DNA from 3 places in the Alteromonas sp. CNT1-28 genome. Region 3 is predicted to be linked to each of the others. Evidence: predicted binding sites of a transcription regulator. Region 3 holds the regulator's gene; each other region holds the start of a gene.

Region 1 (10,708 bases), on a different contig from region 3:
CATGCAAAGTGAACTGCATGAACGTTTGGAATATTTGGTCAATTACTCTTCTCAGCTGATTTTTGTCAGTGGTGAGTCTATTGCTCAACAACAAAAGACCCTTGAAGCCTTTGTCTTCCAGCAGCACGATGATACCGAGATTGCGTATTTAACTGCGCAAGAAAATATGGAGCCCTCTGACTACCGTCGACAACTTTGTCGGCAGCTTCTTGGTCAAGTGGTGGGTAGCTTCGTTAGGCCTCTAAACGAACTACTTTCCGACCTAAATAGTCACGAAGGTCCAATTCTTATAGCCATCACCCAAGCCCACAATCTTCCTGATGCACTACTGCAAGAACTATGGGACTTGGTGTTGCAAAGTCGGTTCGCTGGTAACAAACAGCATTTAAATGTGCTTTTGTTCGCGAATAACGAATGGGCTGAGCGCGCCAAGCAGTGGCTTCCTGCAAAAAATACAGAAACCCCACTAATAATTAGCAGCCAGTCAGTCATTAGCGAACAGCCTAGCTTCGAGTCAGAGCTAGACAAAATGATTGCTTCACGTCGCGAGGCTTTTCAGGCTCATTTAGAAAATAGACAGCGTGAAAATACGCAAACTTTTATCAACCCGTTAAAGTCTAAGTGGTTTTATATCGCTGTTATATGCGTGTTCCTTGCTACGTTTTCTGGCCTTATTTACTGGCAGTACGGTGATAAATTAGCATCGATTTTTGCGCCTATTAGTCAACCTTCGCCAGAACCTGAAAGAACGCAGGTTGAGCCCGGCTCTGCTTATAACAAGCTTATAGGCAATGGTGAAACCGATGAAAGCGAAACAACAGCATCAAACTCAGCAACTCAAGCAACCAACCAAATAGGCAATGTAGAGCTTGTTTCCGCGCCCAATGATGATAGTGCAGACGTTGGTGGCTCGTTAATTGATGAATCGTCAGATAACGGTCCGTTGATTACCAATTGGGAAAATGCGGTTTCATCCTTACCTGAAGTTACGCCATCTTCAGAACAGGCAGACAATAACCAGTTTGAGAATGCCCCGATTGAAGGTAATACCACTGATTCCAATGGTTCAGAGGTGGTTAGCAGTGGTGCGCTAAGTGATCGACAATCTGCTCAAGGTGCCAAATCAAACTCGGACGGCGTCAACGATAATGTAACGCCAACCACTGTGGCCAGTGAATCGAGTCAAGAAGGCTGGATTGGGGAAAATGACTACGCTATACAGTTGTTAGCGATGAAAAGTGAGTCTGTTCTCAGTGAGTTCCTACGAGAAAACAATCTAACTGAGCAAACGCGAATTTATAAAACGACGCGCTATGGTGGCGACTGGTTTGTAGTAGTTAACAAGCAAATCTACACGTCGTTATCTCAAGCGCAACAAGCACGAACAAATTTACCCGAATATCCAGGTAAACAAAATGCTTTTATAAAGCGAGGAAACCAAATCCTCTTAGAGATGAGCAAAGCGCAAAATTAAGTCATTTCACAACCGTGTGGCCATAATATTTCCAGTAAATGAGCAAAATTCCGTTCTTGCGACACTTGTTGGTTGTCCGTTTTACTGATGAAAGTTACAATCTACCTTTAGTGTGGTGATATCTGATACTGATCAGCATAAAAGTATAAAGACGACCCTTTCCCTTGGAACGGCGGCGCACGGAAAAACCACCGTCTTCATTCCGTCTAGGTAGTAACGTTTAAGCATGATGCAGAAAAAAAACCGGGCTTTTTTAAAATGGGCCGGTGGCAAATACAGCTTGGTTGAGCATATTCAGGCCAGATTACCGCAAGCCAATAAACTCATTGAACCGTTTGTTGGTGCCGGATCTGTATTTCTGAATACGCAATACAAACGCTACCTGCTTAATGACATCAATCCTGATCTCATCAACTTATACAATTTCCTTAAAGCGCAGCCCGATGCACTGATTAACGATGCACGCGCGTTTTTCGACGGAAAACGCAACGAAGAAAAAATGTATTACGCTTTACGAGAAGAGTTTAACGCCACACAAGATGAATATTATCGCGCCATTCTCTTTTTGTATTTGAACCGTCACGGTTACAACGGATTATGTCGTTACAGCCTTCAAGGGCGTTTTAACGTACCTTTTGGCCGCTATAAAAAACCTTACTTTCCAGAAGACGAGATGTTTGTGTTTTCGGAAAAGTCGCAAAAAGCGACGTTTACTTGTCTTCCTTTTGAAAAGGTTTTTTCTAGAGCTAGGCGTGGCAATGTTATTTATTGTGACCCACCGTATGCTCCTATCAGCAAGACTGCAGCGTTTACCAGCTATGCGGCGCGAAGCTTCGGACAAGAATCTCAAGAGAAGCTGGCTGAGCTCGCCACCCGCGCGTCAAAAAAGCGAGGCATACCCGTCCTCATCTCAAATCACGATTTACCGCTAACTCGGTCGCTTTATCACGGGGCAGATTTCAGTATGCTGTCAGTTAAGCGTTCGATAAGTCAAAACGGTGCAAAGCGACAGCCTGTGGATGAAATTTTGGCTTATTTCCCTCCAGCTAACGTCGCACCAAAGCGAAACACTCGAAAAAAGAAGACGTTTCACCGCCCTTCAGTTTAGTGTGTGGTGCCTAAAAAACGTCTTATAGGTAGCGCATCGACCGCCTTACCCGCATACGATTTTAATGTGTATTCACGCAATTGCTATGCGCTATAGCCCGTATACCATTTAACGAACATAAAAAGCGTAACAACAAACAGCACAACCAAGATTACGCCAATGACGGCGAAGCTGATAAAGGTGCCTTTAGTAAAGTCACGTTCGTAGTTTTTATGGCTCTGAACACCAAATAGACTAGCAACTACACTACCTAGAACTGACCAAAAACCAGTACCAGACTGCATAATTTTCCCCTAAGTGTCGTTAGCAGGTGAGGTGAAATCTCGATTACCTTCGTCGCTGTGCATCAACTCAAGTAGGTCTAAAAAGTGGAATTGGAAAGAGGATGATTTCCCCGCTATCCATGACAGCCAACTGACTTCCTCAACACCCTCTTGATGACGGGCACATTGGTTTTGAATATGGCTTGCGGGCAACTTGGGGTTGAACTCCGTAACGGGTTGGAATTCGCATACTGACGAGTGTGAATTTGGCGTACTTGTAACCGCAACGCTAACAAGCGCTACCGCTCCACAAATCGCAAAAAATGGAAGAACCTTCATCCTGAATACTCCTTACACTCGTTTAAAAATTAATCTCATTATAATCAAAAGCAGGTTACGAACAAGTTAAAAATGCGTTGCTTTTTGAAAAATGAAAGGCCTAACGAAAACACATTAGGCTTTTAGTACTCAACGTTTTGATAAAGGCCATCCAATGGCCTCTACAAGGTCATTACAGTTCGAAGTCCATAGAGTATGCTACAGTAAATTTCACTGCGTCGTTATCCAATGCATCGGCACCGTCGTCATCTAAGTTAGTGCCAGTTACAGCGAAGCTAAAACCATCTTTAGCGATCGAAACACCGTAGTCCGCATAACCCTCTACGCCGTTAAATGCTTCAGCGAAATCGCCTTCGTGATAGCCAACGTGGAAACCAAGTTCCGTACCGTTTAAGATCTCCATGCTGTAATCAAGCGAGGTATACGATGCTTGTGCAAAACCGAAGTCTTGATTTTCGCCTTCGTCAGCTTCAGTGTGCGCTAAAAGGTATACAGTAAGGCTCAACCCACCCATACCTACGGTGCCGTAAACTTCAGCAAAATCAAAGTTTGCTTCATCATCGTAGTTGTAATAAAGGTAACCAAAGTCGTACGCAATACCCTCAGACTCGCCAGAAAAACCAAAGTACATGTCGTGCTCATAAGAGTAAATGTCGTCTGATTCATAGCTGACATTTGATGCCCACGTACCCGCATAAAAACCACTTTCATGCGCGTAATCGATACCACCCTGTACTGCAGCTTCGTTAGTTGTTTGTGTTAGACCACGCCAGATGTAGTTACTGGTTGCACTAGCGTTAGCAGTGAATGAACCTTCTGCATAGCTAGGCATGGCTGTTAACAGACACGCTGAAGAAATAGCAGCGGCAAGTATTGTTCTTTTTGTAGATGTTTTCATGTGTGTTCTCCAGTCAAATTCAAACTTGTTGTAATTCGTTTTTTCTGTCTGTGTTTTCTTTTTTGGACTGGATAACGCAAAGTTGATGCCCATTTATGGTTCATCAAAAAAACTCGCAAAAAATAAATTAACCAATTGAAATTTAGAAGATTATTTAACTTTAAAAATTCATCCGCTGTCACCGAAACAAAAAAACGCTGCATAAAAATGCACCAACATAACGCGCGCTCACCAAAATTGGGCAACGTTCTGACAAAGTCCGTTTATCTTAAATTTCCGTGAAATTAACGCTGATTAACCCTTTGCATAGTAAAGAAGCACGGATTTGGGTAAACTTTCGCAAAGGTGAAACGTAAGTGGCAACGCACCTTGTTGTTTTTAGAATGAAAGGACATGCAATGAAACCATTCCTAATTGCTCCATCAATACTATCGGCCGATTTCGCTCGACTTGGCGAAGACGTAGAAAAGGTATTAGAGGCTGGCGCTGATGTGGTGCATTTCGATGTAATGGATAACCACTATGTACCCAATCTTACGTTTGGGCCAATGATTTGCGAGGCGTTAAGAAACTACGGCATTACCGCTCCCATTGATGTGCACTTAATGGTGAAGCCCGTCGATGACTTAATTGAAAAATTCGCGAATGCAGGGGCCAGCTATATTAGCTTTCACCCAGAAGCGTCTGAGCACATAGACCGCTCTCTACAGCTTATTATCGATGCAGGTTGCAAGCCGGGGCTCGTATTTAACCCAGCAACGCCACTACATTACCTTGACCACGTCATGGACAAACTGCACCACATTCTTATTATGTCGGTTAACCCAGGGTTTGGTGGTCAAAAGTTTATTCCTAGCACCTTAGATAAAGTACGCGCGGTGAAACAGCGTGTATTAGAAAGCGGCTACGATATTCGAATTGAAATTGACGGTGGCGTAAAAGTCGATAACATTCGCGAAATAGCGGAAGCGGGCGCGGATATGTTTGTGGCTGGTTCGGCTATTTTTTCTCAACCCGACTACAGCGATGTCATTGAGCAAATGCGCAATGAACTAGCGTCACTGTCTAAAGCATAATTTTTGAAGCTTTATTTTCCCAAGCTTTATTTTCACAGTATTTAACGTATTACAGGTAAAAAGAAATGAGTAATAAACCCGTTGTATTAAGTGGCTGTCAGCCTTCAGGACAACTTACCCTTGGCAATTACATGGGTGCACTTAAACAGTGGGTTTCCATGCAAGACGACCACGACTGCTTATATATGATAGTGGATTTGCATGCTATTACTGTACGACAAGACCCTAAGCAGCTTGCTGAAGCTTGTCTAGACGGCCTTTCTCTTTACCTTGCTTGCGGTATTGATCCACAAAAAAGTACTCTGTTTTTGCAATCCCATGTGCCTGAACATGCACAGCTATCTTGGGTATTGAATTGTTACGCCCAAATGGGTGAGCTTAATCGCATGACTCAATTCAAAGATAAGTCTGCGAAGAACGAAAATAACATTAATGTAGGCTTATACAGCTACCCTGTCCTCCAAGCAGCAGATATTTTGCTATACCAAGCAGATAAAGTACCGGTAGGTGAAGATCAGAAGCAGCACCTTGAATTAACTCGTGACATTGCTACACGTGTTAACAATCTATACGGCGATGTATTTCGTCTACCTGACCCGTATATCCCAGACTTTGGCGCGCGCATCATGAGCCTTCAAGAGCCTGAAAAGAAGATGTCTAAGTCTGACAACAACCCGAATAACTTCATCGGCTTATTAGAAGATCCTAAGAAGTTGGCCAAGAAAATCAAACGTGCCGTGACCGACTCTGACGAGCAAGCTAATATCTACTTTAACCCAACTGAAAAGCCAGGCGTGTCTAACTTACTGACTCTACTTTCGCTTGCGACGGGTAAATCAATTAAAGAGCTTGAGCCTGAATATACCGACAAAATGTATGGCCACCTTAAAGGTGATGTTGCAGACGCTGTGGTTGCTCTACTTGAACCAATTCAGGCCCGCTATGCTGAAATTCGCGCAGACAGAGCATATCTTGACGACGTAATGCGTCAGGGTGCTGAGAAAGCGTCAGCGCGAGCGGCTGAAACTTTGGCTAAAGTATACAAAGCGGTCGGCTTTATTCCAAAGCCATAACAGCCGAATTCCAACATCTTGCTACACGCCATGAAGGGTTCATTTAATCCTTCATGGCTAAAACCTTCGCAACTTAGAAATACCAAGGACTAGCACTGCTGTGTTGCTGTTAATTGATAACTTCGATTCGTTCACTCATAACCTCGCTCGGTATTTCACTGAGCTCAGCATCGACGTTGAAGTGGTGCGAAATAACGCACTGACCTTAGACGACATATCTCGCTTAGCGCCTTCACAGTTAGTTATTTCACCGGGACCATGCACGCCAAACGAAGCAGGCATCAGCTTATCTGCGATTGAACATTTTGCAGGCAAGATTCCTATTTTAGGTGTATGCCTGGGTCATCAAGCTATAGGTCAAGTGTTTGGTGCCAAGGTAGTAGGTGCACAAGAGATTAAGCATGGAAAAGTTTCCCCCCTAACACACCGCAACAGTGGCCTGTTCAAAGGCTTACCTAACCCGTTTAACGTGACGCGCTACCACTCATTGGTTTTAGATCCCGCATCGCTACCTGCCTCACTGAGTGTTGATGCATGGTGTGAAACCGCAAAGGGCACAAAGGAAATCATGGCAATTTCCCATAACCATCATCCTATTTGGGGCGTGCAGTACCACCCCGAGTCACTGCTTACCGAACACGGTCATAGCGTACTGGATGCATTTCTTCAGTTTAAATCAATTTAAGTATACGAGTTTGATGCCGATACGCTTTTATAGCGTAAAAGGTTACGCTTGAAGGCCAGAATTACTCGCAATTCACTGATTTTTCGTTTAACTTTTCATAATTCGTTTTAGCCAATGCGCTGAATAAAGATTATACGAAGCATCGCACACGCAATATCAACAGTTGCAGGGTAAATAAGGCTTGCTTTCAAGCAGTAGCTACCATTTTTATCATTACCGTAGCGAAAGTAATAAAGGCCCCTGATGTACGATAATATTGCCGTTCACCAAAAAGTTATGAGCAGGAGTGCTTTTAATATGACAATGGGGGCAACCACACCGCCCACGATAGATGATCGTTTTGAAAATATGATCATATCGCCAGAGCGAGTGCTGGAAATGCTAGGAAGGCGCAAGGTGGGAGAAGTAAGCTTCGAGCAATCGGAGCAAGGTGATGCGCGCAGGCTGCTATTGCACGTTGAAAAAGTGGCGATTGAAAACAAGCGCCTTCAAGAGAAAACCGAAGCGTCATACCTTGAATCAGTGAGTCACCATCTTCACGAGATCCTTCTAGGTGAATTAACAGAGCAGCTAAGCTATACCGACGAGCTCGTTCAAAACGTACTTAACTTGCCCGAAAATATCGGCGAGCTTCTTGATGCACTTTCCGTGAAAGCATGCTCGGTTTCGAAACTAGAGCCAATTGCCGCAACCATGCCTTGGCTTTATGATGAACTGATCGTTGTGGTGAATACTCCACAATTTAGACGCAAAGACTCCCGTGGGCGTATCATTGTGGTAGAGACACTGCGCACAGCATTGAGCTTTTTGGGTATTGAAAACCTACGCACATTGATACCGTCGCTCATCTTAAAGCGTGCTATGCCTCAGATTACCGACCCTTACCCGCTAATTAAACAAAAGCTTACGCCTTATACGACTGGCGTTGCCATAACGGCGAAACGCCTTGCAGCGCTTACGGATCTAAACAAAAACCAGGCTTATACCCTTGCGATGCTTAGTAATTTGGGGCGTTGTGTCGTAACAAGACTTTACTTCAAACTGTTCGATAAAATTCAGCTACATCTGTTGCAAGAATGCCAGAAAGACAAAGAGCAAAAGCGACATGAAGCGCTACTCAAAGTGGCTCCTTCAGCCAACCACCTTATTGCACTACAGCAAGAATTCGCAGATGCAATCAGCGCGGATATTCTGGAGTGGATGCATTTAATGCGCTTGCCTATTGCAGAACCTATGCGAGCGTGTGCCGATAAAGTACCCGCACAGCCTAAAACACTCAGTAAGGTACTTCATCAAGCCCGAACCTACACACAAATTCGGATGTTACATCAGTTAAAGCTTGTTGAAATGAAAGAAGTAAAGCCGCTTTTCATGGAGCAACGCTACCCTGCAGGTGCACTCGAAAAACTCAAAACCATTGATATTTTCACCCTTCCTTTGGTGAAAAACGAAGAGAATCATTAATTTTTTAGTGGATATTCATGCACTCGTTATGCACCTTTTTCATTTCATGTGCATGATGCCCCAAATTATTGACGCTTGCTCAATGCCTTGCCCGTTTTTAGCGACATTAAACAGGTAAGGCTTCCGGTCCTATCCCCCCTTTCTTATTGCCTCACAGTGCAGTAAAACCCGTATGTAGCCCTTTTCTCAGCGCAAAAATTGATTATTACTTATTGATATAGCCCAGTAGTTAATAGTTATTCACTTTTCCTGCAAATTAAGCCACAGTCCTTATAAATAAAGGGCTGCAGCCTTTTGCATAGAAGACAAATGTTAAAAAAAATGGCATACTGTTGAACAAATCCGATTAGTTTTTACGCGCCCAATTAACGCTTATCGACCAAAGTAGTACTAAAATGTGCTCATAGATTCGATAGGCCAAATCACACAGTGTGATTGGCGCCCAACGCAGAGGTAACAAAGATGAACGTAACTCGCGCTACATTTGATGATGTAATGGTTCCTAACTATAACCCAGCAGGTATGGTACCTGTTCGAGGTGAAGGTTCACGCGTATGGGATCAAGATGGAGCTGAGTACATCGACTTTGCAGGCGGTATTGCAGTTAACGTTTTAGGTCACTGTCACCCAGAGCTTGTGAAAGCTCTTAATGAACAAGGCAGCAAGCTTTGGCACTTAAGCAACGTTTTCACTAACGAGCCAGCCCTTCGTTTAGCTAAAAAGCTAAATGACGCAACGTTTTCAGATAGAGTTTACTTCGCAAACTCAGGCGCAGAAGCGAACGAAGCAGCATTGAAGCTAGCTCGTCGCTGGGCGCTGGACAAGCACGGTGAAGACAAAAACCAAATCATCGCTTTCAACAAAGGTTTCCACGGCCGTACCTTCTTTACCGTAACAGTAGGTGGTCAAGCTGCTTACTCTGACGGTTTTGGTCCTAAGCCAGGCGCTGTTGACCACTGTGACTACAACGATTTAGCTGCCTTTGAAGCGCTAATTTCTGACAAAACCTGCGCGGTAATGATGGAACCGCTTCAGGGTGAAGGCGGTATTATTCCACCTGATGTAGATTTCGTAAAAGGCGTTCGCGAACTTTGTGACAAGCACAACGCATTACTTATTTTTGACGAAGTTCAGTCGGGTGTTGGTCGTACTGGTCACCTTTATGCCTATATGGGTCTTGGCGTAACACCTGATATCCTAACAACCGCAAAATCTCTTGGTGGCGGCTTTCCAATTGGTGCCATGCTTACCACAGCAGACATCGCTGCACACCTTAAGCCAGGTACCCACGGTAGTACTTACGGTGGTAACCCACTAGCCTGTGCTGTTGCGGAAAAAGCGTTAGATATCGTGAACCAGCCAGAAGTGCTTGAAGGTGTGCTTAAGAAAGAAGCCCTATTCCGTGAACTACTAGGTGCTATCAATGAAAAGTACAACGTATTTGAAGAAGTACGTGGTCAAGGCATGCTGTTAGGTTGTGCGTTAAATGAGAAATACCAAGGCCGTGCACGTGACTTCATGATGGCTGCAACGAAAGAGAACCTTATGTGTCTTGTTGCTGGCATGAACGTTATTCGTTTTGCACCTTCCCTGGTTATTCCTGATGAAGACATCAAAGAAGGTCTTGCACGTTTTGAACGCGCCGTTGCTGCCGTTGTAAACGCCGAATAATTACAACACGAGTAGCGAACATGAATATCATTCGCCCTATCACGAAGGCCGACTATAACGCGCTTAAAGAAATCGCCGTTGAATCAGGTATTGGCTTTACGTCTTTACCTGTCAACGACGAGTTGCTGCAGCGTAAAATTGATCGTGCAGAAACTGCGTTTAACAAACCAAACGTAACCGAACCTGGCGATGAGTCATACTTGTTTGTAATGGAAGATACCACTACCGGACAGGTAGTAGGAACAACAGGTATTGAAGCGGCTGTTGGTATAGACGATGCGTTCTATCATTACCACCTAAGCAAAGTAGTGCACGCCTCGCGCGAGCTTAACATTCACAACACGGTAGACATTCTAACGTTTTGTAATGACTACACCGGTGTTACTGAAATATGTACGCTGTTTCTTCGCGAACAAGCCCGCGGCGGCATAAACGGCCGCTTCCTTTCAAAGGTTCGATTCTTGTTCATGATGGAGCACCGTGAACGCTTCTCAGAGACAGTTATTGCTGAAATGCGCGGTGTGAGTGACGAAGAAGGACGCTCACCATTTTGGGAGTGGTTGGAAACCCATTTCTTCTCAATGGATTTTCCTACTGCTGACTACTTAACAGGCATTGGTAATAAAGTGTTTATTGCTGAACTTATGCCGAAGTACC
Region 2 (10,708 bases), on a different contig from region 3:
CTTCCCATGCTCACGCGAATTACGTATGAGCCCCCTAGCGTAAACACAAGCGAAAGAACAACAAACATTATGCTGAGCTTTAGAGTGCCAAAACGCTGAACAAATTGGGCAAAGCGAATTGCCCAAGAATCGTTTGGTGAATCTGAATGCATGTACGTCTAATTTAAGCTTATTTTGCGGTTATCCTATCAGGCTTTCCTCTTTTCGGGAATGCGGTTTGTCAAAGCATAACTCTGCGGCCCTGCTCAGAATTAGGATTTGAAAGGCGACTTTTCAGTAATTTCATTAATGTATTTGGTATTCACCCATCCCACCTTCGTGTAAGACACTTTCGCCCACTCCCCTCGCTTTTCCAGTATTTTTAGCACTTCGCCCTTATTCAAACCGTTCTCGACAGTTGGGTACGAAACATCTGGCCCTTTTCTCACATTCAGCGAATTGGCACTTACATTGGCCACCCGCTTTACAGGGCTAGCGAGATCCCGCTGAATTTGATCATGCGCCTCTCGCTGTGAATTCGAATCACTTGACTCAGTTGCCCACGTTTCACTATCACTTTGCAAAACAGCGGCTTTGAGTCTTTGAAGGGGAAAAGCGGGGCCAGGATCGACCTTTCGTGACGGCGCTATTTCTTCATGCCCGACGATAGTAGAGATGTTGTAGTGGCTACACAACGCTTTACACAGCGATAGCGTCCTAACAATTTGTACGTCGGTGTACTTGTGCCAATAGCCCATAAACTGTTGGTTAATGTGCTGGGCAGCTAATACTTCATTCTCGCCAAAAATTTCGCCAAACCAACTTTCAAAGGTGCCGTCTCCTCTAGCCTTAAGCTGGCCGGCATTGTCTAATTCAATGCCGATAGAGTACTGATTCAAGCCACTACGCCCCTCGTAATAACTTTCTCCTGCGTGCCACGCTATTTTATTAGTCGGAAGCATTTGAACAATGTCACCATTGCGTCCAACGGCAAAGTGAGCTGACACACCGCTATCGGCATTGGTCAAGACATTCACCGAAGATGAAAGGCTACTACCGGCGGTAAAATGAATAACAATAGTATCGGGAGATCCAGATTGAAAACGCCCAGATGTGTTAGGAGAAAGCCTGAAGGTGATATTGTCGCCAGTTAGAATATGATCATCTATACTAAATAAAGGCAGTGGTAAAGCATGTAGTGTATTCATACAATAATCCTTATTGTCTTAACAGCACGCCACCACAGTGAATTTTTATTCTTCGCCTTCCACATAAGCGTACACTCAATTCACACACAGGGCTCTCTATCAACATCCTTCAGCGCACCACGAGCCTTACCTGTGGTTAATTTTCAACCAATATAGCAAACTACTTATATTAGTGGAACCATAGCTTTACAAATTAATAAAAATACACCGCAAACCGCTATTGACAACATAAAACATCAATTTCAAAGCATATTTATTCATTAATAAAACACAAATGAGAAGTAATATCATTTATAAGGGATGAGTTATTAACTTTGCAATACTGATAACATTTTTGTTACAAACATAAATGATTACACGTAAACAACTGATTAATATCGACTTAATTATATTTATACTAATTCACTATAAAGCTTATACTTTTAGCGTTTGATTTTAGTTTTTAATGTGGGTATTTTGTACGGCCCGCATCGCAATAATGCATAAAAATGCGGAAACGACTGGAATCCTCTAATAATAAAATAACGACAAGAAAGGCGCACGCCGCGAGCAATACCGCTCGCAGGCATAAAAGACGTCTAATAATGTTGTGATACGCAAACCTAGGCGCATCTACACGCAACGCATACCTTGCCCAGTCAAAAGGTTGAAGGAGTTAAGAGATGAGTTTATATAATCCCAATGATTCCCGGGACAACTGTGGGTTTGGCTTAATCGCTCACACTCATGGGGAAGCCAGTCATGAATTGGTAACTACTGCAATACACGGTCTTGACCGTATGCAGCATCGTGGCGGTATCGCCGCCGACGGGAAAACCGGTGACGGCTGTGGTTTATTACTACAGAAACCGGATGCGTTCTTCCATGCAATCGCCGAAGAAAATGGCTGGAAACTCAGCAAAAAATACGGCGTGGGCATGATTTTCTTAAGTCAGGACCCGGTACTTGCGCAAGCCGCGCGTGAAGTACTTAATGAAGAACTAGAAAAAGAAACACTTTCAGTAGTGGGTTGGCGCGAAGTGCCTGTCGACCACTCAGTACTGGGTGAATTAGCGCTAACGGGTGTTCCACAAATTGAACAGGTATTTGTGAACGCGCCAGCAGGTTGGAGAAAACGCGACCTTGAGCGTCGTTTGTATATGATCCGCCGCCGCGCTGAGAAACGTCTTGAGAAAGATCCCGATTTTTACGTAGCTTGTTTGTCAGGCTTGGTAACGATCTACAAAGGCTTGGTAATGCCAAAAGACTTACCTGCCTTTTATCACGATCTTGCCGATGAGCGTATGCAAAGCGCAATTTGCGTTTTCCACCAACGCTTTTCAACAAATACACTACCACGCTGGCCGCTTGCTCAGCCTTTCCGCTTCCTTGCGCACAACGGTGAGATTAACACCATTAAAGGAAACCGCGACTGGGCCATGGCACGTGCTGCTAAATTCGCAACGCCACTTATTCCAGATCTTAAAGATGCAGCCCCTTTCGTTAATACTGAAGGATCAGACTCATCCTCGCTGGATAACATGCTGGAGCTATTCTTAGCCGGCGGTATGGATTTATTCCGTGCTATGCGGTTACTTGTTCCACCCGCCTATCAAAACAACAAGACCATGGACGATGATCTTCGTGCATTTTACGAGTTTAACTCTATGCACATGGAACCATGGGACGGCCCAGCGGGTATCGTTTTAACTAACGGTCGCCACGTTGCCTGTAACCTTGATAGAAATGGTCTACGTCCTGCTCGTTACGTTATTACTAAGAACGGTTTCATTACCCTAGCCTCAGAAGTAGGTATCTGGGATTACGAGCAAGCTGACGTAATTGAAAAAGGGCGTGTAGGCCCAGGTGAAATGCTTGCTGTAGACACATACACAGGCAAAATCTGGCGCTCTACTGAAATTGATGAAGACTTAAAAGCACGTCACCCTTATAAAGAGTGGCTAGATAAGCATATTCGTCGACTTACACCAATTGAAAAGCTTGATGCGTCATTAATTGGTAAACGCGTGTTTGACGACGATGCCATGGCGGTGTACCACAAGCTACACGCCTACAGCTATGAAGAAATTCAACAAGTTGTAAAAGTACTCGCGAAAGACGGTCAAGAAGCCGTTGGTTCAATGGGTGATGACACGCCAATGGCGGTTATGTCCTCGCGTCAACGTACGGTTTACGACTATTTCCGTCAGCAATTCGCACAGGTTACTAACCCGCCTATCGACCCGCTACGTGAAAACCACGTTATGTCGTTGGCAACCTGTATTGGCCGCGAGCAAAACGTATTTAGCGAAACCTCAGGTTACGCTGACCGCGTATTGTTTGACTCGCCAGTGCTAATGTATACCGACCTTAAGCAACTGCGCGAATTTAACCCAGACAACTACTACTCAGAAGTCGTGGAGCTTCAGTATGCGCCGCAAGAAGGTTTGAAGAAAGCCATCGAGCGCGTGTGTAACGAAGTCGAGATGCTGGTTAAAAACAAGCGTGCTGCGTTCGTTATTCTGTCTGACAGAAACATTAAACAAAATCGCTTGGTTATCCCTGCAGCAATGGCAGTTGGTGCGGTACAGCGTCGCTTAGTTGAAAAGTCATTACGCTGCGATGCTAACGTTGTTGTTGAGACAGCAAGTGCCCGCGATCCACACCATTTCGCGGTGTTGATTGGCTTAGGTGCCACTGCGGTTTACCCATTCCTAGCATATGAAACTATTGAGCAGCTTTGTGAAAAAGGCGAGCTAGATATTTCTCCTATGCAGGCCACGTTGAACTACCGTAAGGGTATCAACAAAGGCTTGTACAAGATCATGTCGAAAATGGGTATTAGCACTGTTGCTAGCTACCGTAGCTCTAAACTGTTTGAAGCAGTGGGTATTAACAACGAAGTGATGAAGTTATGCTTTAAAGGTGTGACCTCACGCATTCAAGGTGCGGGCTTCGATGATTTCCAGCAAGATCTTATCAACCTAAACCGTATTGCTTGGCTTAAGCGTAAATCTGTCGATCACGGCGGCTTGCTTAAATACGTGCACGGTGGCGAATATCACGCCTATAACCCAGACGTAGTCAGTACGCTTCAAAAGGCTGTGGTGTCTGGTAACTACGACGACTACCAGCAATATGCAAAGCTTGTTAACGAACGTGCGCCTGCGCACATTCGCGACTTGCTAGCTATAAACCCTGATTGCGACCCTATTGATATTAGTGAAGTAGAAGCACCGGAAAACTTATTCCCACGCTTTGATACTGCGGCAATGTCAATTGGTGCACTAAGCCCTGAAGCGCATGAAGCGCTAGCGATTGCCATGAACCGCCTGGGCGGTCAGTCTAACTCTGGGGAAGGTGGCGAACACCCTTCTCGCTTTGGAACTGAAAAGAACTCTAAAATTAAGCAGGTGGCTTCAGGTCGCTTTGGTGTAACGCCTCACTATTTGGTTAACGCAAACGTTATTCAAATTAAAGTGGCGCAGGGTGCAAAACCGGGTGAAGGCGGTCAGCTTCCTGGCGATAAGGTAAATAAATACATCGCACAGCTACGTTTCTCTGTGCCGGGTGTAACCCTTATTTCACCACCACCACACCACGATATTTACTCAATTGAAGATTTGGCACAGCTAATTTTCGATTTGAAACAGGTTAATCCAACGGCACTTATATCCGTTAAGCTAGTATCTGAGCCGGGTGTTGGCACCATTGCAACTGGTGTAGCGAAAGCCTATGCCGACCTTATCACCGTTTCAGGTTACGACGGCGGTACAGGTGCAAGCCCGCTAACATCAGTTAAATATGCGGGTAGTCCGTTCGAGCTTGGCTTATCTGAAACTCAGCAAGCACTTATTGAAAACGGCTTACGTCATAAAGTACGCGTTCAAACCGACGGCGGGTTGAAAACAGGCTTAGACGTAGTAAAAGCCGGTATTTTAGGCGCTGAGAGCTTTGGTTTTGGTACAGGTCCAATGGTGGCTTTAGGCTGTAAATATCTACGTATTTGCCACTTGAACAACTGTGCGACCGGTGTTGCGACGCAGGATCAAAAACTGCGTGACGACCACTTCATTGGCTTACCTGATATGGTAATGAACTACTTCAAGTTTATTGCTCAAGAAGTGCGTGAAATCATGGCGTCTATGGGTATTGCTAAGTTCGACGACCTTGTTGGTCGCACAGAGCTACTTAAAGTTTTAGATGGCATTACCGCTAAGCAAAACCGTTTAGATTTGTCTCCGTTGCTAGCGCAGCCTAAAGCAGGCGACCATACGCGCTTATTCTGCTCACAAACGACCAACGCACCTATCGATAAAGGTGAATTGAACGCGCAGATGCTTAAAGACGGCCAGCAAGCGGTTGTTGACGGTAAATCTATTACCCTTAAATACCCAATCCGCAATACGGATCGCTCTGTCGGCGCATTGCTATCAGGTGAAATCGCTAAACACCACGGTAACCACGACTTTGAAGATACACCTATCAAAGTTGAACTTACCGGTACAGCGGGTCAGAGCTTCGGTGTGTGGAACGCTGGCGGCCTGCATATGCACCTTGAAGGTGATGCCAACGATTATGTAGGTAAAGGGATGACCGGCGGTAAGCTTGTTATTCACCCACCACGCAATATCTCTTACGACGCCCACGACAGCGCCATTATGGGTAACACCTGCCTTTACGGTGCAACAGGCGGTAAGCTGTTTGCTGCTGGCCGTGCTGGCGAGCGCTTTGGCGTACGTAACTCTGGTGCTATTGCGGTAGTTGAAGGCATTGGCGATAACGGCTGTGAATATATGACAGGCGGTATCGTGGCTGTACTTGGTCCGGTTGGTGTTAACTTCGGTGCAGGTATGACTGGTGGTTTTGCTTATCTTATGGATGATGGCGACGACCTTGATAACCGTGTAAATGCGGAACTGGTCGATGTAATGCCAATTGAAGATAAAGCGATTCTTGCTGAGCACTTACGTGGCTTAATTAATCAGCATTACGAAGAAACAGGAAGCGAGCACTCGTTGTCGTTGCTTACTGACTTCGCCGCAACGCTGAAACGCTTCAAGCTTATTAAGCCAAAAACCAGTGATGTGAAAAACTTGCTTGGTCACATCAGTCGTTCAAGTGCTGAATTACGTATTCAGGCTCAGTAGGAGGATTTAGTTTATGGCAAAGAACGTATATCAATTTGTCGATGTTGAACGTATCGATCCGCCGAAAAAGCCGATCATGGTACGTAAACAAGAGTTCGCGGAAATTTATCAACCGCTGAGCCAATCTCAAACCGAAGGCCAAGCAGATCGCTGCTTGGACTGCGGTAACCCATACTGTGAATGGAAGTGCCCAGTGCACAACTACATTCCTCAGTGGTTAAGCTTGGCGAACGAAGGCCGCATTTTAGAAGCTGCGGAACTTTCTCATAAAACCAACAGCTTGCCTGAAGTATGCGGCCGCGTATGTCCACAGGACAGACTGTGCGAAGGTGCATGCACGTTGAATGATGACTTTGGTGCAGTGACCATTGGTAGTATTGAAAAATACATTACCGATACGGCATTCAAAATGGGCTGGCGCCCAGATATGTCTGACGTGGTATGGACCGATAAGAAAGTGGCGATTGTAGGTGCAGGCCCTGCTGGTCTTGCATGTGCTGATATTCTGGTTCGTAACGGCGTTAAACCTGTTGTTTACGACAAATACGAAGAAATTGGTGGCCTACTTACATTTGGTATCCCGTCTTTTAAATTAGAGAAAGACGTAATCAAGCTACGCCGCCAAATTTTTACCGAGATGGGTGTTGAGTTCGTACTTAACACTGAAATTGGTAAAGACATACAGTTCCAGGATTTGCTTGATAAATACGATGCTGTTTTCTTAGGCATGGGTACGTACAAGTCTATGCAAGGTGGCTTCGATAACGAAGAAGTTGAAGGCGTTCACGAAGCGCTACCTTTCCTTATCGCCAACACCAATCGCGTAATGGGCCTTGAAAAAGATCCTGCTGATTACATTGATATGAAAGGCAAGCGCGTAGTAGTACTAGGTGGTGGTGATACCACGATGGACTGTGTTCGCACGTCAATCCGCCAAGGCGCTGCCCAAGTTACCTGTGCATACCGCCGTGACGAAGAAAGCATGCCGGGCTCTCGCCGCGAAGTTGTTAACGCAAAAGAAGAAGGGGTTGAGTTTAAATTTAATCTTCAGCCGCTAGACATCGCAGTAGACGAAAATGGTAAAGCGTGTGGCGTTAAGCTGGTTAAAACTGAAATGGGGCCGCCTGACGCCAATGGACGCCGCCGCCCTGTTGAAGTAGAGGGTTCAGAGCACGTACTAGAAGCTGACGCGGTAATTATCGCCTTCGGCTTCCAGCCCAGCCCTGCGCCATGGTTTGCTGACTTCGGCATTATGCTTGATGAAAAAGGTCGCGTACGCGCGCCATCTGCTGGCAAATTTGCTTACCAGACCTCTCACCCGCAAGTCTTTGCCGGTGGCGATATGGTACGTGGTAGTGACTTGGTTGTTACTGCTATCGACGAAGGCCGTAAAGCCGCAGAAGGGATTATGGACTATATTGGCGTTTAACCTTCGCTAACTAAGGCCTATTGTCCATTTACGAAAAGCTCGATAGTTCTGCTATCGAGCTTTTTTTATTTAAAACTAAAGAGATACGATTTACATTAGATAGAATAATTGAATAAAGAGATGACATCATGAGATTGCGGACAGGGCTACTTTACGGGTTATTTTTAGTTTCCGTTTCATATTGCGCCCAGGCAGAGGAAAGTAACGCACTTACCACTCACTCGGCTAAAGCTGTGTTCGCAGACTACTTGGAATATCTCACGCTACCCAACGTTGCAACGCAATCAGCAACTGATATAGAAAAGGTTGCGCGTTGGACGGCAACGAAATACAGCGAGTATGGTTTTAATACTCAGCTGCTGGAAAACAACGGCATGCCGATGCTGTATGCTGATTACATGCTAGCTGGGAAAAATGCCCCTACCCTGCTTTTTTATGCACATATGGATGGTCAACCGGTTAACGCTGAGTTGTGGGAACAAGACAGCCCTTGGCAGCCCGTTCTAAAAATCGAAGAAAATGACAGCTGGGTTGAAAAACCACTCTCTTTACTCGATAAAGACTATGACCCTAATTGGCGTATTTTTGCGCGCTCGGCATCTGACGACAAAGCCCCAATTATGATGTTACTAGCAGCCATAAACTCACTTTCGACGAATAAGGTGACGCCATCAGTTAATATCAAAGTGCTCCTTGATTCAAACGAGGAAGGTGGCTCTCCTACCCTCGCAAAAGTGATAGAAAAAAACAAAGCGCAGCTTTCTGCAGATGCCGTAGTAATGTTAGACGGTCCCATGCATCCATCCAACGCTTCTACCGTGGTTTTCGGTCATCGCGGTGCGACACTGGTTAAGCTCACTGTCTTCGGACCAAACTCTGATAGCCATAGTGGGCACTTTGGCAACTACATTCAAAACCCCGCTTTTATGCTCTCAACACTCTTAGCAGGGATGAAAAATGAAAATGGCAAGGTGACTATTCCTAATTATTACGGAGACGCTCCTCTGTCAGAAGAAACAAAACAGGTGCTTCGAGACATTCCTATTGATGAAACTGCACTATTGGCACGCCTTGGGGTAGCAAAGTCAGAGTCTGTAGGTGGCAACTACTATGAATCCATTAGTCTTCCGTCTCTAAATATCAATGGATTGAGCGCTGCAAGCACAACAGCAGTAAGGACAATCATTCCGGCTAGCGCTACAGCGTCCATCGATATTAGAACTACAAAAGAGGCTCACTCGTCCAGACAAGTTAAGCTGTTAAAAGACTATATAACAGCTAAGGGATATCACATTGTGGACGAATTGCCATCAAAAGAAACCCGTCTAAAGCATGAAAAACTCATTCTTATAGAAGTTAGCCCCGGCACTGCAGCACTACAAACGTCCCTCGATGAGCCAGTTGGTCTATGGGCGCAAAAGGCACTAGAATCTGTAAGCGATGAGAAGGTTGTAGTTATTCCAATGATGGGGGGTACTGTTCCAACCGCACCGCTAGTAAACAGTATAGAGAAGCCGGTAATTCTTATTCCATTAGTCAATGCTGATAACAATCAACACGCCCCTAATGAAAACTTACGTATAGGCAACTTTTACAGTGGAACAAATGCGCTGTATCAGTTACTGACCACGCCTTATGCCCAGTAATAGAGTTGTAGTGATGAAGTGATGCTTTAAACCAAAACCTATACGGAAAACCTCACTAATATACGTTAATAGACCAAGGTTTAGTTGAAGCGCGAGAGTTACGACTCTACTATCGTTTAAGCAATTAAAGACATCGCACATCGGGTGAAGAATCTATCTATGCAGCATTTAAACATTAAGAAACTTACATTTTGTCTAACACTGGCGATAGCAGCGAGCAATGCCAGCTTAGCTGATACCATTGCTGTTGACGCTTCATTAAATGCGCAAGTTAACAACCAAACTAAGAAACAAAGCGTCAACTCTTCACCTAGTAAGCCAAGCATCATGTCTTGCCCTTCTGATTTTCAGCAAGTTAAGATTTCTGATGATGCAAGACAATGCCAAGCATTTGACGAAAGCAAGACAGCAGTAATGGTTTACCACTCTCCTCGCTCCCCGAGTGAATTACTGAATGTTTACCAAACGGCGCACCCCGCTTTAAAAACTCACACGCCAGTTAGCGGCCGCACGTTGTTATCCTCAGAAGATAAAGGGGTCAGAGTAATAATCAGCCCAGATAATACTGGCTCTCAAGTGGATATTCTTGTTACATCCACAACAAAATAAGCCCTTTTAGCAAGACAACTACGAAATCTACTCATGTTGGCATCTGCTTTGCAAAATCATCAATAACTACTCCACGGTAACAGTGAGTGTCATTTTTATGACGCTTAAACTGCAAACGGAGCCCAAGCTTTTTTCGATATAAACACTTTAGCGGGCTTCTTTATTATGCATTCCGTGGGCTTTAACTATTGAAATTTGCGAGGGTTACGATGGAATTGGCAATTATTCTAATGATGTTACTTATTGTCGTTGCACTGGGTGCCATAAAGTTGTCAGACGGCGGTGTCGCATTTCCATTTAGGCGAAAGCCGCAATTGTTCACCCCCGTTGAACACTCTTTTTTAAACCTTATCGAACAGGCTATGGGAAGAGAGTTTCGCATAGTGTGCCGTGTGCGTCTTAACGATTTAGTGGCGGTTCGCCAGTCTGCAAATAAAAAGACGGCAAGCCAAGCCATCAGCAGAGCTTCTAGCAGACAGCTCGACTTTGTATTAGTAGATAAACACGACATGAGTCCTGTTCTTGCTATCGACTTAGTTCATAGCCAAGGCAAAGATGGTTATAAATCACAAAAAGACTGGTTTGTAACCGGAGCACTTGATGCTGCCGGCCTTCCTCATGCAAGAATTAAAGTGAAATCTGGTTATACCGTTGACGATATTCGCGAGTGTTTGGAAAACAAACTCATTCCATATCGCCGTTTACAGC
Region 3 (10,708 bases):
TCTCTTACTACCCATTAGTTACACCCTTCCTCTAATGTAATAGTTTTGTAATAAGGTCTAGGATGAGACATTGCAACTTCATGAATTACCGACTGTATAGCGCAAAATAAGTCTGTGTTTTGCGTCTGCATTTTCAAATACCATTGCATTCCACTTACACTTTCCTGCAGCGGCGTTGCATAGTTTCTTGAGAAGTTGTCTTTATCTTCTTCTGCCCAATATGAGGAGATAATATCAATATCACCCGCGAGCAAAGCTCGTCGCAGTTCTTGGTGAGAACTGAAGTAAACAATATCTACATTGGAGTCACTGAGTCCGAGGTTCTGCAAAACTGTTTTGGGAACAATATGACCAGAACGGCTGCTCGGATAATCGAGCAATCCTATCTTTTTACCTAGCAAGTACTCTTTAGATAGTAGCGGTCGTTCTCTTAGCGCGATAAAAAAAGCTGAGTAGTCAGGATGCGATGCTACTTTGGTTAATCCATAAATTTGGTCAGCCCCGAACGCATCTACGACATTACTTTTCACCAGCGCTAAATCAACAACGCCATGATTAATGTATCGAAAGGTATCGTAATCACTTTGGCCTATTGTAACTTTAACTTTACCGTATTGGCGCTTAATCGTTTTATCATTGCATAGGCGCTCACTTGCCATTTCAGCAATTCTACCGTCAGTAACATACACTGAAAAGACGTCGCTATTGCCCTGCAAGTCAGTTTTACAGGTTAAATATTGACCGGTTTGTGGGGCGATGTCACTATACTCATCGGAATTTTGAAAATAGTTTATCGAACCACACACAAGTGCAGCTAAGATAAAAATTATCCACTTTCCGGTAGCAACAATTCTGAAATTCGTCAAAAAAACGACCAAATGAATTAACGATTTATATAGTGATTTCATCAGTTAAGGTTATTTATTGCAATAGGTAAATTTATTTTATTGTGTTAACTCATTGAAAAGTTACGTATTTTTATGAGTAAACCTGATTTTTATTAAACGCTGTTTATTAGTAGCATATCTGCCAAGAATAGAATCAGCTATTCGTCGCAGATTGACAATAATAATAACAAGTAAATTAACCTGACCATATGGTCAAGTATTATTTTGCAAACTCAATAGCCTCGGGCGATTGCTGTTAAATAAAAATGTAAAATTGTAATAAATCTGACATGAATCTTTACGACAATTTGTCCGGTTCTGATTAAGTCATAGGTTTGATGTGGTATTTTTTGCACTACACTAGACCGAGTAAAAAAGAATTTTAAACAAAAAGGGAAACACACACATGAGCTCATCAGCTAAATTCAGTCGCATTGCGGCTGCGGTTGCGCTGTCAATCGGTTTGTCTACCACTGCAATGGCGCAAGAAACGTCATCTGCAATGGAAGGCCGCATCCTTACCCCTACAGGTGCACCTGCTGCGGGAACATCTGTTACTGTTATTCACGAACCTACTGGCACAGCCCGTGAAGTTGTTGTTGGTGCAAACGGTACGTTTAACCTTCGTGGCCTTCGCGTTGGTGGTCCTTACAGAGTCGTTATCGATTCTGATGAGTACCAAGACACTACTATCGATAGCGTATTCCTAGAGCTAGGTAACCCATTCGGCGTTAACCTTACGTTAGAAGATGCAAGTGATATTGAAGTTATCTCTGTAAGCGGTAGTGCGCTAACAGCGACTGCATTTGGTGCAACGGGCCCACAAACTGTATTCAATCTTGAAGCGCTAGAAAATACACCTGCAATAAACCGTAGCATCGGTGACATCGTGCGTGTTGACCCTCGTGTTTTCGTCGATGAAAGTTTCAACGACTCTATTAGTTGTGGTGGCGCAAGCCCGCGTAACAACAGCTTGACCCTAGATGGTATTCGCATGAATGACAACTTCGGTCTTAACAGCAACGGCTTCCCAACTGAGCGTATGCCTTTCTCTTACGACGCTATTCAACAGGTAGCGGTTGAGCTTGCTCCTTTCGACGTAGAATACGGCGGCTTTACTGCGTGTAACATCAACGCAGTAACCAAATCAGGTACAAACGAAGTTCACGGTGGTGTTTTCTATGACTTTACGTCTGACTCTTACCGTGGTGATGAAGCTGACAGTGTTGTTCGTGATAACGGTAACTACACTGAAAAGCGCTATGGTTTCAACGTTGGCCTTCCGCTAATCAAAGACAACCTATTCCTTTTTGCTGCATACGAGAAACTCGAAGGCGTTCAGTTATATGATTACAACGCGCTTGGCGGCCGTGTAACTCAAAATGACATCGACCAAGTAACTGAAATTGCACAACGCGTTTACGGTTACGATGTAGGTGGTACACCAGGTTCTGCGCCAGTTGAAGATGAAAAAATTCTTATTAAGCTAGACTGGAACATTAACGCAGACCACCGTGCTTCATTAGTATATAACTGGAACGACGGTTTCAGCGTTAGCCAATCTGATGGTGGTTCAACTAATCTGTCTCTTAGTAACCATTTTTACGAGCGCGGCGCTGAGCTTACTACGATTGTTGGTTCACTCTACTCGAACTGGACTGACGATTTCTCGACAGAGCTTCGTATTGGTCACACAGACCTAGATAATCGACAGCAGTCGTTAGATGCAGCGTCAGGTTTTGCTGAAGCGCAAATCGTAACTGAAGGCGGCGGTCGTATTTACATCGGTCCTGATGATTCTCGTCAGTCTAACCAGCTAAACTACGAAGTGTTCAACTTTAAACTAGCGGGTACTTATTTCTGGGGTGACCACGAAATTACGGCTGGTGTTGAATACGAAGAAACTGACGTATTTAACCTGTTTATGCAGCACACTGTAGGTGAATACCGTTTCGACAGTATCGCTGACTTCGAAGCTGGTCTTGTTGATCGTATCTACTACAACAACTCTGCGGGTACAAACAACCCGGCGGATGCTGGTGCTTCTTTTGCATTCGACGTAACTACCTATTACGTACAAGACGAGTTCTACCTAACTGACGACCTCAAAATCATGGCTGGTCTTCGTTATGATACATACGGCTCTGACGATACGCCTCGTTTGAACGAAAACTTCACTGAGCGTTACGGTTTTGCCAACACTGCAAACGTAGATGGTATTGACCTTCTTCAGCCACGTTTCGGCTTTACTTATACAGTGAATGAAAGTTTAGAGCTACGCGGTGGTTTAGGCCTTTACTCTGGCGGTAACCCGAACGTTTGGATCTCAAATGCGTACTCTAACGACGGTGTGACTAACATCGGCACTCGTGAAGGTCAAATTGACGGCTTCGTAAGTGGCACTACTTCATTGTTTGATCTAGAGCTGACAGGTCAAGGACGTCCAATTTTCGACGTACCACAAGAGCTATTTGATGAAGTGGCGAACACAAGCCTTACAGATGGCGACGGAAACACTAACGCGACGGATCCAGACTTTGAAATTCCTTCTGAGTGGAAATACGCGTTAGGTTTCACTTACGTGACTGAAAATGACTACCTAATCAACGCCGACATGATCTATACCGATCGTCAAGATTCAGCGATTGTTAGAGACGCTAATATCGTTTACACAGGTCAAAACCGTTTTGATGGTCGCCCAATCTACGGCAACATTGACGGAGATCGCAACGAAACGCAGGACTTTATCTTAGGTAATGTAGATTCAAGCGATGACGGTAGTTCACTTGTTCTTTCAATCGGCGTAAGCAAAGAGTGGGACAACGGCTTCGATATGGGCGCTTCATACGCTTATGTTGATGCAGAAGATGCTAACCCAATGACAAGCGCAGTAGCGTTCTCGAACTACGCTAACTTTGCAACAAGCGATCCTAACAATCCTTCTGCGGCAACGTCTGACTATGCTGTTGGCAACCGTTTTAATTTCTCACTAGGTTATACTGCTGAGTTCTTTGACGGTTATGCCACTCGCTTCAACTTGTTTGCAACGGCTAACGAAGGTAAGCCTTTCTCTTACGTTCATAGCAACAACTCAGCATTCCCTTGGGATGGTGTATTTGCTCGCCAGCTTATTTACATTCCTGAAGTAAATGACCCTAATGTTGTGTTTGTCGACCAAACTAACCGCGACGGTGAAGTACTTCAAACTGCTGAAGTTGCTGAAGCTGAATTCAACCGTTGGGTTGAAGACCATGGCTTCGAGCGAGGCGAGATTCTTGAGCGCAACAGTGAAACTGCCGACTGGTGGTTTAAAGCTGACCTACGTATCTCTCAAGAGCTACCAGGCTTCTACGAAGGTCACACAGCAAGTGCGTTCTTCGTAATCGAGAACGTAACTAACTTAATCAACGACCAATGGGGCGTATTCCGTCAAGGTAGCTTCGGCGGTGATGAAGTTATTGCTGCAGATTTTAACGATGCCGGTCAATACGAGTACAGCGCGTTCTCAAGACCAGAGCAAAGCGTATCTCGCGGTCCTTCACTTTGGGAAATCCGCGTAGGTGTTAACTACCGCTTCTAAGCTGTAGAAAAACACTAGCTACAAGTTGTAGTGTTAGGTGCCATTCTCCTTAATAGGAAGTGGCACTTTTTTATGCCCGCCATTAATCTCACAATCATGCAATCAAACGATCCTCCGCTTTTTTAATGATCTAACTACGTACATTAGCCGAAGTAATTGACGACAAATTTTTAAATGCTCGCAAGGAGGGCTTATGTCAAAACGTATGCTAATGGTAATGACATCTCACGAAATTATGGGTGATACTGACAAAAAGACAGGCATGTGGCTGGAAGAGTTTGCTGCGCCGTACTACGCATTTAAAGACCAAGGATATACGATAACGTTGGCGTCACCCATGGGAGGGCAAGTGCCTATCGATCCCAATAGTCTGGCTGACGATGCAATGACAGATGACGCTATGCGATATACGAAAGATGAGGTGGCGCGTAGCGCTATAGCGTCGACTATTCCGCTTGAAGATGTGAGAGCTGAAGAGTTTGACGCAGTGTTCTATCCAGGGGGACACGGTCCGTTGTGGGACCTTTCTGACAATGTGCACTCGATAAAACTAATCGAAGACACTATCGCAGCTAATAAACCCGTTGGGGCAGTATGCCACGCGCCAATTGTGCTTAAAGACGTCAAAACGCCTGATGGCAAATACCTGGTAGAGGGAAAATCTGTTACCGGATTTTCAAACAGTGAAGAAGCTGCAATGGAACTTACAGACGTAGTGCCTTATCTGGTTGAAGATGAACTGGTTAAAAAAGGCGGTAAGTATGAGAGCGCCGACAATTTTGCTGTAAAAGTGTGTACCGACGGGTTACTGGTGACGGGACAGAATCCGCCGTCATCACGACCAGCAGCCGATTCGCTGATTAAGCTACTGAGTTAGCGTCAGCGAACAGCAGAATATATAGTGCCCTCAATGAGAGGGCACCGTTTTAATAGCGTGGCTACCTAAACGTTCTCAAACAGGTCTTCAACACGCTGCCTTAGTTCTTCAATTCTAGACACATCCGCTGGCGCGATGAAAATAGTGTCGTCACCTGCAATGGTGCCCAAAACCCCGTCTTTCTTACTCAATGAGTCAAGTAAGCGCGCAATAAGCTGTGCAGCACCAGGGCTGGTTCTAATGATTACCATTACGTTGTTGTGAACGATATCCAGTACCAGCTGTTTAAGAGGGCTTTTAGCCGTAGGCATACCTAGCTCGGGAGGCAAGCAATACACCATATCACCTCGGGCATTTCGCGTGCGTACCGCGCCGAATTTGCTTAGCATCCTAGAGATTTTAGATTGGCTGATGTTGTCGAAGCCTTGTGCTTTTAATGCATCAACAATTTCACCCTGTGAACCGTAACTTTCTGCTTTAAGAATTTCTTTAAAAGCTTTGATGAGTAGCTCTTGTTTTGCGTTTGCCATTAGCGCTCTTTTCTTTTTTGAGGGTTATCGTTAGGAATTATATTTAGTATGCGTATATTGTGCCGTACAGGTAGACTTTGCGCAATTTCTTTGCATAATCATTCATGATAATGAATATCGAGATAAAATCGCCATAAATAACGTTAATAAGACGATCCGGTGATTGAGTTTTCCCCCGCGTTGCATTAGTGTGACGTTCCGTTTAAATACGTGAAGTAATCCCATAGGAGAAATGGTATGAAAGTAGCCGTGTTAGGTGCTGCCGGTGGTATTGGTCAGGCGCTGTCTTTGTTGTTGAAAACACAATTGCCAGCAGGTTCAGATTTAGCGCTTTACGACGTAGCGCCAGTTGTTCCTGGTGTTGCCGTTGATTTGAGCCACATCCCCACTGCGGTAAAAGTAACCGGTCACGGTAAAGATGACCTAGCTGATGCACTAACTGGAGCAGACGTTGTTCTAATTCCAGCGGGTATGCCTCGTAAGCCAGGTATGGATCGTTCTGATCTATTCAACATCAACGCCGGCATTGTTAAAAACCTAATTGAAGGTGTAGCTGATAACTGCCCGAACGCGTGTGTTGGTATCATCACTAACCCAGTTAACACTACTGTTGCTATTGCAGCTGAAACGCTAAAAGCTAAAGGCGTTTACGACAAGAACAAGCTTTTCGGTGTAACGACACTAGACGTTATCCGTGCTGAAACGTTTGTTGCTGAACTTAAAGGTGTGGACGTATCTTCTGTGCACGTACCGGTAATCGGTGGTCACTCTGGTACAACTATCCTTCCTCTACTTTCACAAGTTGAAGGTGTAGAGTTCACAGACGAAGAAGTTGCTAGCCTAACTACTCGTATCCAAAACGCGGGTACTGAAGTTGTTGAAGCTAAAGCGGGCGGCGGTTCTGCAACCCTATCAATGGGTCAAGCAGCGGCACGCTTCTGTCTATCTCTAGTTGCAGCAATGCAAGGCGAGAACGTTGTTGAGTACACTTATGTACAAACTGACGACAGCGACGACGCAGCATTCTTTGCACATCCAGTTCGCCTAGGCGCAAACGGTGTTGAAGAAATCTTGCCATACGGCGAGCTAAGCGCATTTGAAGAAAAAGCGAAAAACGACATGCTTGAAGGCCTACGTGGCGACATCAAGCTAGGCGTAGACTTCGTAAACGGCTAATTGGTGAGTGTCATTGGCAGGCCTTTGAACGTAGGCACGCCGTGAATACTTCCCTGTAGGCTTCGCCACCGCATCCCTGCGGTGGAGAGCCTACTTATCAAAGCCCCGCCAACTCCGAATATCTCAATAGCCTAATCACTGAAGTTTTTTTAGAAAAGAGCAGTCTGTTACGGCCTTACGTATCAAGCCTTTTTTGTTGCGTCTTTGTAGGCTTCGCTACGGCATCCTTGGCACAGGAGAGCCTATTAATTAAAGTATCGCCAATTAAGCATTCCACCCATAGCTAGCAATAAGTCTATTTCCTAATTGACTTACTGTGTCTGTAATGGCTCTATTCGAAACAACTTTATTGGACCCATCGCGACTGGGTAGCCTTTGTGTAACGCGTATGTATAGCCGGAAATCATGTTGTCCGTAAGAACGAATAGGATAATCTTTGAAGCGAAAGTTGTGTGGGAAGCTTCAATTTCGATGACTCGAGCATCTATGCTTACATCTTCAGCAGTAAATGGTGATCGGACTTCCCTAAATGCGTCTTCCCCTTTTCTATAAACGCGCAGTGAGCCTTGTTCGCTTTCGTACAATTCGAGTAATGCTAATTCGGGTCTATCTAAATACTGCATAACACCAATCCAAGTGCCAAAAGGATGATTAGCGATATGCTGCTTTGCATTAGATAGTATCTGCTTGCGGTTTTCTAAAAACTTTCTCGGCGTTGACTTTGCTTCCTGTTTAACCATTTGATAAGTCTGAGAAATATAACTTTCTTTGTCCTTATAGCTCGACTCTAATACGTTAAAAGCGTTATCTAAGTGAGGCGAAAGGGTAAGTGTACGTGTAACATCACCTTCGATCGTTGTTTTAATTGTGCACCGGTTTTCTATGCAAGTGATGTCGTCATTGGTGAACGGTGTGCGACGCATTTTTTTGAAGCCTCCTGGAATGGCGATTTCAAAAAAGCTGTGTTCGCCACTCTCTTGTATTTGAAGCAACCTAAATGTCGTTTCATCTTGACTTATGCCTTCCCACAAACCCGGGGGTAATTCCATTGTGCTAGCGAAAGAGAGCCTATTAAACGAAAGCAAAGTAGAAAAGGTTAGTAGTAAAAATGTTCGCACTTTTTATTCCTTTAAAATGTATGGGGTACAAATTTTGTTACTAACTATATGCGTATTTTGTTGAGTCACAAATACTTTCGTTATTTACTAGTGGCTTGAAGCTCTTTTTTTGAATTAGACAAGGATGTGTTATGACTTTCTTTAAATGCGCTAGTTTACTTTCCATCACATTTTTTAGTTTATGCATAAACGCCAATACTGTTGCTGCTACAAGCAATACAGCGCCATTGGCAGACACTGCGTTTGCTCAGTTGCCTAAAGCATTAACGCTCAAAGGCGATGCGCTTCCCTTTACCGATTACAAGGCATGGTTAGCGCATGCGCAAAGCAATAACCAAAAAGTCGTGTATGTGGATAGATGGCAAAAAGCGGTAAACCCTAAAAAATTCAATGCGCTTATGAAGACAACAAGTGCGCAATGGATTGAGTACGAATCGGATGGTTTAAAGATTTCAGGTGTTATGGTGTCACCAAAGCATGTTGGCGACAAAAAACTACCAGTGATCATTTATAATCGCGGTGGTAATCATAAGCATAATGTAACGCGCATAGCGGTGGTTGAGCGTTTAATGCCGCTCGCCGAACAGGGTTATATTGTTTTGGCGAGTAATTATCGCGGTGCTAAATTCAGCCAAGGGAAAGATGAATTTGGCGGCGACGATGTAAACGACGTTTTGCGACTGATTGAAATAGCCAAGCAATTACCTAATGCCGACACCAATAAGATTGCTTTATATGGCGTAAGTCGTGGCGGCATGATGACTTGGCAGGCGCTTCGAAAGAACACAAGTGACATTGCTAGTGCAGTTATTGTAGCAGGCCCGTCTGATTTACATACAACTGTGGCGCGCCGTCCAGACATGCAGGCGCTGCTTAATAAACTTGTTCCGAATATGGAGCAAAACCAAACAAAAGCCCTTGATGAACGCTCAGCGGTAAAATGGATTGATGAGCTAAATCCGAATGTACCTATTTTGCTAGTGCACGGAAGTGCAGATGTGCGCGTCGACGTTTCACATTCGCTCAAGGCGGCACAGCATCTAAAAGACAAAAGCCACTCGCATAAGCTGGTTGTTTACGAAAACGGCGATCACAGCTTAACGTTCTATCGCGAAGAGGTGGAAAGCGAAATCAATAGTTGGTTAGCGGCGCACTTTCAGTAGCGTAATAAAAAAGCCCGCTACGTAATACGAAGCGGGCCTCTTTGATTTGAAGGGTTAGCGTACTTAACCTGTATTACGCATACCAATTGCAATACCCGCGATGGTAACCATCATGGCACGCTCTAGGCTGGTGTTTTGTGCATCGTCACCGGCTTTACGAATACGATCCAGAAGCTCAATTTGCAGGTAGTGAAGGGGCTGAAGATATCCTGCACGGATCTCCATAGACTCTTTACCCTGCGGGTCGTTCTTCATGATGTCGCCGTCACCGGTTATAGCCAACAGCGACGAGATGCTTTCTTTAAGCTCGCTACGCAATGCTTCACCAAAGTGTTTGAGCTCTTTGGGTACCAAGCGCTCATCATAAGCTTCACTGATACGCGGATCGGCTTTATGGAACACCATGTCCAGCATTGAAAGACGTGAACGATAGAACGGCCATTCGCTGAACATCTCGTTAACTACTTTTTCATTTTCCGGTGTCTTCACGCTATCGATAGCGCGCATAACGCCTAACCAGCTTGGCAGTACCAAACGAGTTTGTGCCCAGGCAAATATCCATGGAATCGCACGTAGGCTCTCAATACCACCTTGTGGCTTACGCTTCGCTGGGCGACTACCTAGTGGGAGTTTGCCTAACTCTTGCTCTGGCGTTGCAACACGGAAGTAAGGTACGAACTCTTTATCGTGACGCACGGTTGCACGGTAGTTATCGCGACCTTGGGCTGCCATTGCAGTTATAAGCTCTCGCCATTCTTCTTTTGGTGCCGGAGGCGGGAATAACATGGCTTCAATTATGGCGCTGGCGTAAATACCTAGGCTGCGTTTAGCCAGCTTAGGCATACCGAATTTATAGCGAATAGTTTCGCCTTGCTCAGTTACACGGAAGCCGCCGTCTAGCGAGCCAGGAGGCTGAGAGTAAATGGCAGCATGTGCTGGCAAGCCACCACGACCAATTGTACCGCCACGGCCGTGGAATAGGGTCAGGCTTACGTCAAACTCGTCAGCAATCGCAACCAAGGCTTCTTGTGATTGGTATTGAGCCCAGCCCGCAGCAAGTGCACCTGCGTCTTTGGCTGAATCTGAGTAACCAATCATAACGAATTGACGACCTTTAACGTAACCGCGATACCAGTCGATAGACAGAAGTTTGCGCATTACGTCAGGCGAGTTGTTCAAATCGTCTAGCGTTTCGAACAATGGCGCCACTGGCATTGGCCAATCTACACCACTTTCTTGAAGTAGCAACTGAACCGCCATAACGTCCGATGGCTCACTGGCCATAGAGATAATATAGATACCAAAGCCGTGTTTGCTGTGCTTCGCAATTACCTTACAGGTATCAAGCACTTCTTTCACGTCATCAGACGCATCCCA

The links. Region 3 encodes ArgR, which controls arginine synthesis, uptake and breakdown. Its sites were predicted from a motif close to ANTGAATANNTATTCANT; they were not measured.
Region 1: MHN02_RS03655 (aspartate aminotransferase family protein) is a predicted target of ArgR. The motif match lies at 8,608-8,625, and genes of this name have one in related genera.
Region 2: MHN02_RS07185 (N-acetylmuramoyl-L-alanine amidase) is a predicted target of ArgR. The motif match lies at 1,432-1,449, and genes of this name have one in related genera.

The regions. Positions count from the first base shown of each region.
Region 1 is NZ_JAKREZ010000004.1:68,471-79,178, reverse strand. Features, by position in the region: gene MHN02_RS03700 (cell division protein DamX) at 2-1,474, shown strand; gene MHN02_RS03695 (Dam family site-specific DNA-(adenine-N6)-methyltransferase) at 1,701-2,582, shown strand; gene MHN02_RS03690 (DUF2970 domain-containing protein) at 2,666-2,866, opposite strand; gene MHN02_RS03685 (hypothetical protein) at 2,876-3,184, opposite strand; gene MHN02_RS03680 (TorF family putative porin) at 3,357-4,175, opposite strand; gene rpe (ribulose-phosphate 3-epimerase) at 4,481-5,158, shown strand; gene trpS (tryptophan--tRNA ligase) at 5,224-6,231, shown strand; gene MHN02_RS03665 (aminodeoxychorismate/anthranilate synthase component II) at 6,332-6,916, shown strand; gene MHN02_RS03660 (HDOD domain-containing protein) at 7,214-8,380, shown strand; gene MHN02_RS03655 (aspartate aminotransferase family protein) at 8,843-10,051, shown strand; gene astA (arginine N-succinyltransferase) at 10,072-10,708, shown strand, end outside.
Region 2 is NZ_JAKREZ010000007.1:199,341-210,048, forward strand. Features, by position in the region: gene arcB (aerobic respiration two-component sensor histidine kinase ArcB) at 1-152, opposite strand, end outside; gene MHN02_RS07185 (N-acetylmuramoyl-L-alanine amidase) at 252-1,187, opposite strand; gene gltB (glutamate synthase large subunit) at 1,850-6,316, shown strand; gene MHN02_RS07195 (FAD-dependent oxidoreductase) at 6,330-7,745, shown strand; gene MHN02_RS07200 (M20/M25/M40 family metallo-hydrolase) at 7,874-9,391, shown strand; gene MHN02_RS07205 (hypothetical protein) at 9,551-10,000, shown strand; gene MHN02_RS07210 (DUF2726 domain-containing protein) at 10,210-10,708, shown strand, end outside.
Region 3 is NZ_JAKREZ010000013.1:45,637-56,344, forward strand. Features, by position in the region: gene MHN02_RS10265 (hypothetical protein) at 1-15, opposite strand, end outside; gene MHN02_RS10270 (PhnD/SsuA/transferrin family substrate-binding protein) at 15-866, opposite strand; gene MHN02_RS10275 (carboxypeptidase regulatory-like domain-containing protein) at 1,294-4,467, shown strand; gene MHN02_RS10280 (type 1 glutamine amidotransferase domain-containing protein) at 4,661-5,344, shown strand; gene argR (transcriptional regulator ArgR) at 5,410-5,874, opposite strand; gene mdh (malate dehydrogenase) at 6,112-7,050, shown strand; gene MHN02_RS10295 (hypothetical protein) at 7,362-8,168, opposite strand; gene MHN02_RS10300 (alpha/beta fold hydrolase) at 8,300-9,331, shown strand; gene ppc (phosphoenolpyruvate carboxylase) at 9,395-10,708, opposite strand, start outside.